Planctellipticum variicoloris: one gene and its partner. The protein of the gene in region 1 interacts with the protein of each later gene in a pairwise test. Links are inferred from orthologs where the notes say so. Each region holds a gene or a part of one and is shown on either strand. Other genes may lie near its edges.

What was found.
Region 2: the proteins of SH412_RS22570 (region 1) and mobA interact in binary tests that used the Escherichia coli proteins (3 or more experiments, as listed by UniProt). The link is inferred for Planctellipticum variicoloris from one-to-one orthologs.

Annotation. Positions count from the first base shown.
Region 1 is NZ_CP130886.1:5,791,609-5,799,006, reverse strand. The notes cover bases 2,741-5,691. They hold SH412_RS22570 (molybdopterin molybdotransferase MoeA), read left to right. Parts: upstream 2,741-3,584; coding sequence 3,585-4,799; downstream 4,800-5,691. Other genes in these bases: lnt (apolipoprotein N-acyltransferase), read left to right, coding at 5,368-5,691; SH412_RS22565 (hypothetical protein), read left to right, coding at 4,839-5,336; SH412_RS22575 (cytochrome-c peroxidase), read left to right, coding at 2,741-3,482. Also shown: SH412_RS22585 (polynucleotide kinase-phosphatase), read right to left, coding at 1-473; SH412_RS22580 (3' terminal RNA ribose 2'-O-methyltransferase Hen1), read right to left, coding at 603-2,018; more of SH412_RS22575, read left to right, coding at 2,478-2,740; more of lnt, read left to right, coding at 5,692-7,212. UniProt on the Escherichia coli protein: Catalyzes the insertion of molybdate into adenylated molybdopterin with the concomitant release of AMP.
Region 2 is NZ_CP130886.1:1,156,029-1,161,127, reverse strand. The notes cover bases 1-2,875. They hold mobA (molybdenum cofactor guanylyltransferase), read right to left. Parts: upstream 1,816-2,875; coding sequence 1,186-1,815; downstream 1-1,185. Other genes in these bases: SH412_RS04580 (glutamine synthetase III family protein), read right to left, coding at 1,946-2,875; SH412_RS04590 (ATP-binding response regulator), read left to right, coding at 257-1,153; aroC (chorismate synthase), read left to right, coding at 1-204. Also shown: more of SH412_RS04580, read right to left, coding at 2,876-4,141. UniProt on the Escherichia coli protein: Transfers a GMP moiety from GTP to Mo-molybdopterin (Mo-MPT) cofactor (Moco or molybdenum cofactor) to form Mo-molybdopterin guanine dinucleotide (Mo-MGD) cofactor.

The DNA.
Region 1 (7,398 bases):
AGACTGTCGAGCACGAAGACGTGCCGGAAGCCTTCCCGCCGGAGTCCCTTGAGAGCCCGGCGGAGCTGCGACCGCTGCTGGCGGATGACGTGCGGGCCGAAGGCGCGGTCCGCCCGGTCCCGATTTCGCGACTGGCAGATCTCTTCGGGAAGATTCAGCACAATGGCCACCGGCAGGCAGTGGAACTTGCGGGCGAGTGCGACCAGCGGCGCTCGCGCTTCGGGCTGCACGTTCGTGGCGTCCACGACGGTCAGGCGTCCGCGCGCCAGTCGCTTGCCCGCGACATAGTGCAGGACATCGAAGGCGTCGCTGGTGGCGGCCTGATCGTTCTCGTCGTCGCTCACGAGCCCTCGGCAGTAGTCCGACGACAGGACTTCGCTCGGCAGGAAGTGCGTACGCGCGAACGTGCTCTTTCCTGAGCCGCTGGCGCCAATCAGAACGACGAGGGAGAGTTTGGGGATCGAGATATTCACAGGTTGCCTGCTTGCTCGGAGCCTACGATGTGTCGAGTGGCCGGGGCGGGACCGAAGAGAAGTCCCGGTCCTGGGGCCGCGAGAAAGACCGGGGCATCGCGAAGACGCTCCTGCCCCGGCCACCCGCCGTTATGCTTGCTGGTCGAGACCAGCGTCTCTCCGATAAACCGCCATCTGCGTCGGTGGCCCGTACTCGCGATGCTCCGCGCCGATCGGCGCAAACCGCACTGCATACCCGAATCGGTCTGCGATGCGCCGAGACCAGTCCTGGAACTCCTCGCGAGTCCATTCGAACCGATGATCGCCGTGGCGCAGTTGTCCCGCCGGGAGCGTTTCCCAGACGACGTTGTACTCCCGATTGGGTGTGGTCACGACGACCGTCGCCGGGCGGGCGAACTCGAACAGCACTCGTTCCAGCGCCGCCAGCCGGGGCGGGTCGAGGTGCTCGATGACTTCGACCAGCGAGGCGGCGTCGAAGCCATTCAACCGCTCGTCCCGATAGATCAGCGAGCCGTGCAGGAGCGAGATCCGCTCTTGCTGGCGATCCGGGAGCGAATCGAGCCGCAGCCGTCGGTGAGCGATTTCGAGCGAGCGAATCGAGACGTCGAGCCCCGCGATCCGCTCGAACTGACGATCCGCCAGCAGATCCCGCAGCAGCTTGCCTTCGCCGCACCCGAGGTCCAGCACGCTGCGGGCGCCGCAGCCGCGCAACGTCGCCAGGACGACGGCGTGCCGCTGCTCGTGCAGACTGACGGACGGCTCGATCGCGTCTTCCGGTTCCTCGGCGGCCAGTTCTTCAGGGATCGCGTCGAGTTGTTCCTCCTCGACCAGCCGGGCGAGTGCGTCTCGATAGAGATTCGAGCGGTGGCGCAGGTAGCGTCGGGTGATCTGGTCCTTTTCGGGGTGGGACGGCAGCCACCCGGCTCCGTTCTCCAGCAATTTGTCGACTTCGTCGTCCCCGACGAAGTAGTGCTTTCCGTTGTCGAAGACCGGGACCAGCACGTAAAGGTGCGACAGCAGTTCCGACAGCGTTTTCGTACCGGTGATGGTCACCGAGTAGTATGGACTCTCGCCCCATTCGGGAAATGTTTCGTCGAGCGGATGCCGGACGGCCGTGACGGCGTAGCCCAGCGGCTCGAACAGACGCTGCACGAAGCCGTCGCCGCGGACGGGGAGGACGTCGATTCCGACCGTCAGGGGAATGGGGGTGGCGGCCAGTTCCGCACGGTCCTTGCAGCGGCCGGACAGAGCCGTGCCGAACACCTGCGCGATGGCGACGCTCAGAAACGACGAGGCGACGTAGGGCCGGTCGTTGACGTAATGCGCCAGCAGCGAGTCCTGCTGGCGCTGCTTCCCGCGCACCAGGCCGACGGGATCGACGTCCAGCAGCAGCGCAGCGGTTGTGCGTCCCTCGGAGACTTCGGGATAGTAGACGTGGGCCTGCCCGAAGCTCAGTTCAAAGCTTTGAACCCGCTCGGGGTGCTTGTGGAGCAGGTAGCCCAGGTCCGTCGCCGGTGCGTGGGTCGTTGAAATCGTCAACAGCATGTCGCAGCGCCTCGATCCTCATCCAGCAGTCCCTGCAGGAATTGACTGTAGTCGTCTTTCATCGGCAGATCGAACTCGCGTCGGATTCGGCGACCAGGAGCGGAATCCCGTTCCGCTCCTGGACTACCTGCAGACCGTGAGTGACACATCGTCCAGCGGCGGGGTTCGCCAGACCGTCGGAGCCCTCCGGAGAACGGCTTTCGCGTCCGACGAGTCCGAGGATCACGGACAGATGCCGCCGCCTCGACCGGGCGGCCGGGAGAAACTTCTCGCAACTCTCACAACCGCTTCCTTGGCGCGCTTTGCCTGGAGTGAAAGAATGCCCGCTCAGGGAACTCATTCCGCGGTCTGGAGTTGCGACACCTCCGCGGCCGGAGTTCCTCGTTGTGATGCGGGGTGTTTTGCCGCGCAGGCACTTCCTCACGAATGCCGCTGGCCGATCGAAAGAGGATTCCCGATATGAAGGTCTCGCCCGTGCTCCGAATGTTCGCTCCCTCCGCGCTGGCCCTGCTGGCAGGCGGTCTGGCCGCCGGCGCCAGCCTTTCCGCCGCTGAACCGCTCGGATTGCCGGCGATCGTTCATCCCAAGGACAATCTGCCGACCGAGGAAAAGATTGCCCTCGGCATGCAGCTCTATTTCGACAAGCGGCTCTCGGCGGACGACACGATCTCCTGCGCCTCGTGCCACGACCCGGCGAAGGGCTTCAGCAACGGCGAAGCCGTCGCGACCGGCGTCGGGGGACTGAAGGGGGGCCGTAATTCGCCGACGATTCTCAATTCCGCCTTCCACACATTCCACTTCTGGGACGGACGGGCGAAGACCCTCGAAGAGCAGGCCCTGGGGCCGGTGCAGAACCCGATCGAAATGAAAATGAGCCTCGACGAGGTCGTCGGAAAGCTCAACAAGATCGAAGGCTACAAGACGCAGTTCCAGAAGGTCTTCGGCACCGACGTGACCGCTGACGGAATCGCCAAGGCGATCGCGGCCTACGAGCGGACAATCCTCTCGGGGAACGCGCCGTACGACCAGTACAAGGCCGGCAAACAGGACGCCCTGTCCGAAAGCGCCCTCCGCGGCATGAAGCTCTTCTTCGGCAAGGCCCATTGCAGCGCCTGCCATGCCGGCCCAAGCTTCACGGACAACGCCTTCCACAACATCGGCCTGCCCGGCGAGGACGAAGGCCGCGTCAGCATCAGCAAGCTGGCCGGCGACAAGGGGGCGTTCAAGACGCCGACCCTGCGCGACATCGCCCGCACCGGCCCTTACATGCACGACGGCAGCATGAAGACTCTCGAAGAAGTCGTCGAGCACTACAACAAGGGGGGCGTGCCGAACGATTTCCTCGACGAAGAAATCTTCCCCCTCAAGCTCAGCGAACAGGACAAAGCCGACCTGGTCGCCTTCATGAAGGACGGCCTCGCCAGCACCGAATACCCGGACCACAAGGCCCCGGAACTCCCGTAGGGCGGGCTCTGCCCGCCATTTCAACGCCTCTTCGTAGAGGCCGGGAGCGGACTCGCCTGCGCGACGTCCGCTCCTCGCGTTTCCAGACCTCAGGTGATTCCCATGCACACCGTCGCCACTGCTCTCGAACGCGTCCTGGCCACGGTCGCTCCGTTCCCGGCTGAATCCCTCCCCCTCGCCGCCGTTCAGGGACTGGCGCTTGCCGAAAACGTCGACAGCCGGATCGACTCGCCTCCGTTCGACAAGGCGCTGATGGATGGCTTCGCCGTTCGCTCGGCCGATCTGCCGGACGGGGCCGGGCGGCTGCGGGTTGTGGAGCAGATTACCGCCGGCCAGGTCGCCGCGTTGCCGGTCGGGCCGGGCGAGGCGATTCAGATCATGACCGGCGCACCGCTCCCCGTCGGGGCCGATTGCGTCGTCAAAATTGAAGACACTCGACTGGAGGGGGACGAGGTCGTCATCGCCGCCCGTCCGCTGCAGGACGGGGTCAACATCAGCCGGCAGGGCTCCGCGATGCGCTCCGGGGATCGGGTTCTCGCCGCCGGAGTCGTTCTCCGGCCGCCGCAACTGGCGGCCCTCGCGGAACTAGGCTGGCCGCAGGTTCCCGTCCGCCGACGGCCGACGCTCGCGGTCCTCGCTACCGGTGACGAACTTGTTCCGGTCGACCAGACCCCCGGCCCTGGGCAGATTCGCAACTCGAATGAAACAATGCTGGTCGCCCAGGCCGCCCAGTCTGGCTGCGCCTCCCGGACTCTCGGGATTGCCCGCGATGTCCGAGCCGAGCTGGGAGCGAAAATTCTCGACGGCCTGACCGCCGACATCCTGGTTCTCTCGGGAGGCGTCTCCGCCGGAAAGCTGGATCTGGTGCCGTCCGAACTGACGGCGGCGGGGGTTGAGGAAGTCTTTCACGGCGTGGCGATGAAGCCCGGCAAGCCCCTCTGGTTCGGCGTCCGGCAGGGGGACATCAGCCGTAACGCCTGCTACGTATTCGGCTTGCCGGGAAATCCCGTCAGTAGTATGGTCTGCTTCGAACTGTTCGTCCGGTCGGCCATCCGCCGGCTGATGGGCATTTCGCCGGCGGAGCCGCAACCGGTTTCGGCGGTGTTTGAAGGGGAGTACACCTTCCGCGGCGACCGACCGACGTACCATCCGGCCCGGTTGACGTGGACGGCGGGAGGACCGCGGGTGGCGCTCGTCTCCTGGCAAGGCTCCTCGGACCTTCGGGCCACCGTGGACGCCAACGCCATGGCGTGCCTGCCGGCGATCGAACGAACTTATCGCACCGGCGACGTCATGGATGTGTTGAGCTGGGACTGACAGGCGGATTCATCGGTAAGGGCAGGGAGGGCAGACACGATGCGGCACTACCGTTACTTCCTTGGGCTGGCCCTGGCCGTCAGTCTGTTCGCCGCCAGTCCCCTGCAGTCGGAAGACGTCCCCGCGGAATCGATCGCAACACTTCGAGCAATGACCGATGCCGCGATGGAGGCGATCAGCAAAGACGATGTCCCCGGGTTTGTCGATGCTCTCGCAGAACGTGCCGGCTGGAACGAAGAACAGCGGCTGAAGAACCTGCAGAAGGTTGCGGAAAGTCGCGGACTGCTCCGGGGCGCACTGGGTCCCAGCGTCGACAATGTCGAGTTCTTGAAGGCCCAGGTGATTGGTCGATCCTACCTGCGATTGATCTATCTCGAGCATCGCGAAGGAGGGGCCATCATCTGGAGATTTACTCTGCATCGCCCGCGCAATGAATGGCGGATGATCGGGATGACCTGGGATGGCAACATCGACCCCCTGTTCCAGGATGTCACCGCAGCGCCGACCACCGCCGCGTCCGGAATCGAATCACGCTGAACGCTGTCCTCGACTCCAGGGAGGGAGTCCCATGTCACCAGCCACCATGACCGCCGAACCCGCCGCCCCGCCCCGTCCCGCGACGGGCGAACCGACCGTCCGCGACATCATCGCGAAGGCGCGGATCGCGCAGCAGCCCGTTCCCGAGCAGGGACAGCAACTGGCGGGCTGGGCGATGGCCGGCCTGACGGGACTGCTCCTCTGGGCCTGCTTCACGCCGGTCAACGCCAGCTCGCTGGCCTGGGTCGCCCTCGTCCCCGTCCTGCTGCTGGTCCGGGTGCCGCACCGCACCCGCCGGATGTACCGCGGACTCTATCTCGCAGCCGCCGTCTCACAGCTCGCCACGCTGCAGTGGATGCGACTCGGCGATCCGACCATGTACATCGCGTGGATCGCGCTGGCGCTCTATCTGGCCGCCTACCTCCCCGCGTTTGTCTGGCTGACCCGTGTGGCGGTCTACCGGGCCGGCGTGCCGCTGGTGATCGCGGCTCCGCTCCTCTGGGTCGGACTCGAATTCTTCCGGGCGCACCTCCTCACTGGCTTCTCCTGGTACTACCTGGGACACTCGCAGTATCGCTGGCTGGAGCTGATTCAGATCAGCGATCTCGTCGGCGCTTACGGCGTCAGCTTGATCGTCGCCGCCAGTTCCGCCGGTATTGCGGTTCTGATTCCGTTCGCCTGGCTGCAAAAACTCCGGCTGGTCCCCGCCAATGAGCAGACCACCACCGTCCCGCCCCCCTGGTTCCGTCGCCCCGCCTGGCAGGTCGGCATGGTCGCCGCCGCATTCTTCGGCACGCTGGGCTACGGCGTCGTCCGGCGGCATCAGGCCGATTTCCAGCCGGGCCCCCGCGTGGCTCTGATCCAGGGGAATTTCGTCGCCTCGCTCCGAACCAATCACGACGAAAGCGGCAAGGTCTACCTCACGCACACCCGACTGACCGGACTGGCGGTCCGCGAACAGCCCGACATCATCATCTGGCCCGAAACCATGTTCCGCTGGCCGCTCTTCGAAGCCCCTGCCAGCCTCACTGACGAACAGCTTCAAGACCTAGCGCCGCAGGTGCCGCCCGAACTCTGGCGCGACGATACCGTCCGCCGGACGCTCGTCGGCGACGCCCAGAAAGCCGGCGCCGCGATGATCATCGGTCTCCAGGCGGTCGCCCTGGAAAAATCCCGTGTCGAACAGCTCAACTCGGCGGTGCTGATCCGACCGGACACCGGCATCGCCGGCCGCTACGACAAGATGCACCTCGTCCCCTTCGGCGAATATCTCCCCCTGCAGGACACGGTCCCCTGGCTGCAGCATTTGACCCCCTATCCGCCCGATTTCGGTTTGCACGCCGGCACGCAGGCGGCCGTTTTCAAGTACCGAGACTGGCGGCTGGCCCCGGTCATCTGTTTTGAAGACACTGTCCCCCACCTCGTCCGCGGAATCATCTCGGCGGGCTCCAACGGCGACCACGGCGAGCAGATCGACGTCCTGGTCAACCTGACCAACGACGGCTGGTTCCACGGTTCGAGCGAGCTCGACCAGCACCTGATCACCGCGGCCTTCCGCGCCGTCGAATGCCGGACCCCGGTCGCCCGCGCAGTGAATACGGGGATCTCGGCGATCATCGACGGCGACGGCGCAATCCTCGAACCCGACGTCTTCATCGACGGCGATAAGAAAGGCCGGACGACCTCCCGCGATCCGAAGACCGGCCGCTGGCACAAGGAGCTCGACGCCGCCCTGGTTCACACTGTCCCGCTCGACAACCGCCGGAGCCTTTACGTCCGCTACGGCGACTGGTTCGCCACCCTGTGCGGCATGTGCGTCGTCCTCGCGGCGATGGGGGGAATTGCTCCGTGGTTTCTCCGGCGGAAGGCCGTGTAGGGCCGGCCGTCTTCAATTGAAGACGCGGGACAACAGAGATTCATAGACTGTCTTGCCAGCCCGGGTGCAGTCGCCAATTGGCGGAGATCAGGTGGCCAGCAGGAGCGTTCTCCTGGTTTCGTGCCAGTCGCCGTTGAGTTCGGTGCCCCGGAGAGTCGTGATGGCGACTGCTCCTGCTACTGTCCA
Region 2 (5,099 bases), 4.6 Mb from region 1 along the record:
AAGCCGACGAGCAGTCTGCCTCAGCAGCAGCCGACCGTTACGCGTGAAGGCGAGCCGGCGACAATCCAGACGAAGGGACGGCACGACCCCTGCCTGCTGCCGCGATTCATCCCCATGGCAGAGGCGATGGTTGCCATCGTGCTGGTCGATCACTGGCTCCGCTGGCAGGCGCAAAAAAGTTGGCGCGGGGTCGTCGGCGACTGAATCGTCCGAAGGAGCAACGGGCGACAACAACGGACTGTGAAGGAGCACAAGCATGTCGCGAATCCTGGTCGTCGAACCTGATTCTGCAGTCACCGAATTGATCCTGCCGACGCTGGAGTGCCTCGGGCACGAGGCGCTGGTTGTCACGGACGCCAGTTCGGCCCTGACGCAACTGGAGGATGTCCCGCCGGATCTGATCCTGACGGCCTACAGGCTTCCGGAGTCTGACGGCCTGGAGCTCGTCGAAGAAATCAGCCGCAGATTCCCGCGAATCCCTTCGGTCCTGATGACCGATCAGGGAAACGAAGATCTGGCGACCGAGGCGTTGCTGCGCGGAGCAACCAGCTACATCCCGAAGCGACGTCTGTCGAGAGATTTTCAGCGCACGATCCAGAAGCTGCTCGGCCTGTCGCGTGCCGCGCGACGGCATCGCCATCTGATGGCCTGTTGGAGGGAAACGTCGGACCGATTCGTAATCGACAATTCACCGGCACTCATTCCCGCTCTCGTGTGTCACTTCCAGGAAACCCTGCAGCTCCTGGAGTTTGCCGATGACCGGACACGCCTCAGAATCTGCGTCGCACTGACCGAAACCCTGGAGAACGCGGTCTACCACGGCAACCTTGAACTCAGTTCCGCGTTGCGGAGCGGCGACGGAACCCGCTGGCATGAGGAATCGGAGCGGCGGCGCAATCTCCCCCCGTACTCCCGTCGGACCGTCGACGTCCGATCCGCCATTTCTCGCGATGAAGTCCGGTTTGTCATCCGGGACGAAGGCCCGGGGTTCGATCCGGCGAAACTTCCCGATCCGCGGACGCCTGAGCATATTGCCGACATCGGCGGTCGAGGCGTGCTGCTCATCCGGACGTTCATGGACCGGGTCGAGTACAGCAGCCGCGGCAACGAAGTCACTCTCGTCAAACTCGCGCCAACCAAACCGGTCACGTAATGCCTGAGATTGGCGGAGGTGGACTGCACGACTCAGCCGTCACGGACCGCGGACGCCGTCGCGTCTCGCCAGACTGCCCAATCCTCAGGCGTATTGATATTAACCAGCGACAGCAGCCGTGGATCGACGCTGCTGAATTCCTCAGCATGTAATTCGTACATCGACAGCCGCTCCAGAAACGCCTGCATTCTCCGTTCGCCCGTCGCCACCAGGGCTGAAAGCCGCGGCAACACGCCGAACGCATAGCACGCGGCCAGCGGATGACGGCGGCCATCGATCACCGGAACCGCAGCCTCCCGTTCGCCGCAGAATCGGGACACGACGCGAACGAATTCCGGCTTCAGGAACGGCGTATCACAGCCGCTGAGGAAAACTCGCCTCGGCTGCGCCCGCAGGGCGCGCCAGCCGGTCTCGAGCCCCGCCAGCGGCCCCGCTCCTGCGACCGCGTCGCGCACGACAAGCACCCCGTCCGGCAGAACGGGCAAGTCCTGCCCGTCCGCCGCGACCACCACCAGTTCGCCGGCAACCTGGCAGATCGTCCGGGCAATCCGCTGCAGGAAGGTTTCTCCATCAATCGGGAGCCATGCCTTCGGCTGTCCCATCCGGCGACTTTGCCCGCCGGCCAGAAGTATCGCCGCCAGCCCCGGTTCTCGTTCAACCATTTGACCAGGCCTCGTGGACCTCCAATCCTCGGACCATCCGTACGAAAACGCCGACGGCCCAGGAAGACCTGAGTCTCCCGGAGCCGTCGGCAATCCGCAATCGTCAGCGGCCCATCCTGCCGCAACGCCCCTACTTGATAAACAGCATCTCGGCGTAGGTCGGCAACGGCCAGTAGTCGTCGGCGACGACGCCTTCCAGTTCGTCGACGACCTGGCGCAGTCCGTTCAGCGCCGGCTTGATTTCCTTGGCGCACTTCATAGCGGCCTCGGTCGGATTGGCCACGCCATGGCCGCCATGCCCCGGCAGAAGCTGCTCCAGAGCGCCAATCTTCTCCAGCAGCGACTTGATCAGCCCGCTGACCTTATCGAGAATTGCGACGTCAAACGCGACTCCCGCAGCCTTGCAGTTCGCGGCCGCCGAGGCCAGTTCGGACTGGTACCGAACCGCCGCCGGATAAATCGTCGTCTTCGCGACTTCGTGAGCGACATTCGCCTCGACGTTGAGCGTCAGGACATACTGCTCGAAGTAAATCTCCTGCCGGCTTTCGAGTTCCCGCTTCGACAGGACCTTATATTTCTCGAACATCGAGATCACCGCGGGGTTGGTGATCGACGAAAGCGCGTCCACGGTCTGCTTAAGATTGGGCAGACCGCGTTTCGCCGCTTCCTGCTGCCACTCCTCCGAGTAGCCGTCCCCGTTGAACACCACCGCGCCATGCTCGTTGATAATATTCTTGAGCAGGGTCTGCACGGCCGGAGCAAGCTTCGACGGGTCGCCGCCCGTCGCCTTCTCCAGCTCAGTGGCGATGTCGTCCAGCGACTCGGTCATAATCGTATTGAGAGCCACCAGCGGTCCCGAAAGGGACTGAGCCGAACCGACCGCCCGAAATTCAAACTTGTTGCCGGTAAACGCAAACGGACTCGTGCGGTTGCGATCCCCGGCGTCCTTCGGCAACGGCGGCAACGTATCGACGCCCACGGTCATCACGCCAGGCTGCTTGCTGCTCGTTGCGGAGCCGGACTGCTTGATCTGCTCGAACACATCGGCCAGTTGCTCGCCGAGGAAGATCGAGATAATCGCGGGGGGGGCCTCGTTCGCTCCCAGCCGATGATCGTTGCCGGCATGCGCCACAACGGCCCGCAGCAGCGTCGAGTGCTTATGCACCGCGCGGATCACCGCCGCGCAAAACACGAGGAACTGCATGTTCTCGTGCGGTGTCTTACCCGGTTCCAGCAAATTGCCCTGAGTGGAGCTACCCAGCGACCAGTTGAGGTGCTTTCCCGATCCGTTGACGCCGGCAAACGGCTTCTCGTGCAGGATACACGTCATGCCGTACTTTTCAGCCACGCGCTTGAGCGTGAGCATCAGGATCTGCTGATGATCCGCCGCCACGTTGGCGTTCTCGTACATCGGAGCGATTTCGTACTGGCTCGGCGCCACTTCGTTGTGGCGGGTTTTGACCGGCACTCCAAGCTTGTACAGTTCCCGCTCGGTCTCCAGCATGCAGGCCAGCACGCGATCCGGAATCGACCCGAAATACTGATCGGCAAACTCCTGACCCTTCGGAGGCGGCGCCCCGAACAGCGTCCTGCCAGCGGCAATCAGATCCGGACGGGCGAAGTAGAAGTTCCGATCGATCAGGAAGTATTCCTGCTCGGGACCGCACGTGGCCGTCACCATCGCTACATTCTTGTGGCCGAACAGCTTCAGGATTCGCTGGGCCTGAGTGTTCAGCGCCTTCATCGAACGCAGCAGCGGAGTCTTCTTGTCCAGCGCTTCGCCGGTCCATGAGAAAAACGCCGTCGGGATGCAGAGCGTCGTTCCGTTCGGATTCTCCAGAATGTACGCCGGGCTCGTCACATCCCACGCAGTGTAACCGCGGGCTTCGAACGTCGCGCGAATACCGCCCGACGGGAAACTCGACGCATCCGGCTCACCTTGAATCAACTGCGAGCCGCTGAACTCGGCGATCGCGCCGCCAGTCCCGTCCGGCGACAAAAAACTGTCGTGCTTCTCGGCCGACAATCCGGTCAGCGGATAGAACACGTGGGCGTAGTGCGTCGCCCCCTTCTCGATCGCCCAATCCTTCATCGCGGCCGCAACCGTATCGGCAACGGAGCCGTCGAGCGGTTCTCCCGCTTCGAGAGTCTTCATCACCGATTTGAAGATGCTCTTCGGCAGCCGGTCCTTCATAACCTTGATGCTGAAGACATTTGTCCCAAACACTTCTCCAGCCGGAGTTTCCGCAAAACTCAATGGGGCCGAAAGGGGCTTGTAATTCGTCACTGCCGAGATTGCATTCAGCCGCGCACTGCTGCCGCTCATGTTCTCACTTTCCTGCTGTAACGGTGGAGGGGCCAATCCTGGTGGTCACCCAGTGCCCGATGAGAGTGCAACCAGCGTGCCGCCATTGATGGAGTTTCAACTGCCTCAGACTCTAGCAGGAATCGACGGATTTCCTAGCGAGCAGCCACCACCAGGACCGCCAAGAAAACAAGCACGACAGCACAGTTTTCGCGCAACCCTTAAAGGCGTCGAGAACAACTTTGCTCCCGCCACCGAAATCCCCTCAGTCGCCGCAGATCTTCTGCGGAAACAGGTGGCCTGACGCCAAGATTGCCGAAAGGCAAGTTCTGGAGCCGGAAAATGCCGGCCAGCAGCCCCGAAGCGTCTCATGAAGCTTTCGAGCAAGACCTCGACAACCTGTTCTGTCAGCAGGAGATTCGACTTCTGAGATTTTCCTCGCTGCGGAATGAACCCGGTCGCTTGACGGGTGTCTGTCGGGCTGTAGAATCAGCCCACCGCACGCGGTTGACGCCACGTGTTGGGGCCGTAGCTCAATTGGTTAGAGCACCGGACTGTCGATCCGGAGGTTACGGGTTCGAGCCCCGCCGGCCTCGTATAGAACTGGCTGATTGCCCGATTCGTCGCAACAGCAGTTCGCTTCACAATTTTGAGAACACACCAGGCTGTCATGCCTGGTGTGTTTTCGTTTACACCTCCTCAGAATCAGTATCCCGAACTCACCAGCGGCCTCCGAGAGACATCGGCCGCATACACAATGCCCAGCAGCGATCAGCGACCCCTGGCGCGGCGATCCCGTCACCCATCTTTCGCCGCCTGACGCCGAAATTGATGATCGAGCCGGCCAAGATCCGTTAATATTTGGATTCCAATTCCACAATCGCGAACGCCCAAAGAACTCGCTGGCCGAAACAGATGTCTTGACAAGACTTGTTTCGACAAGTATTTTGCCGATATTCCCCCGCAACGACATCCCCAG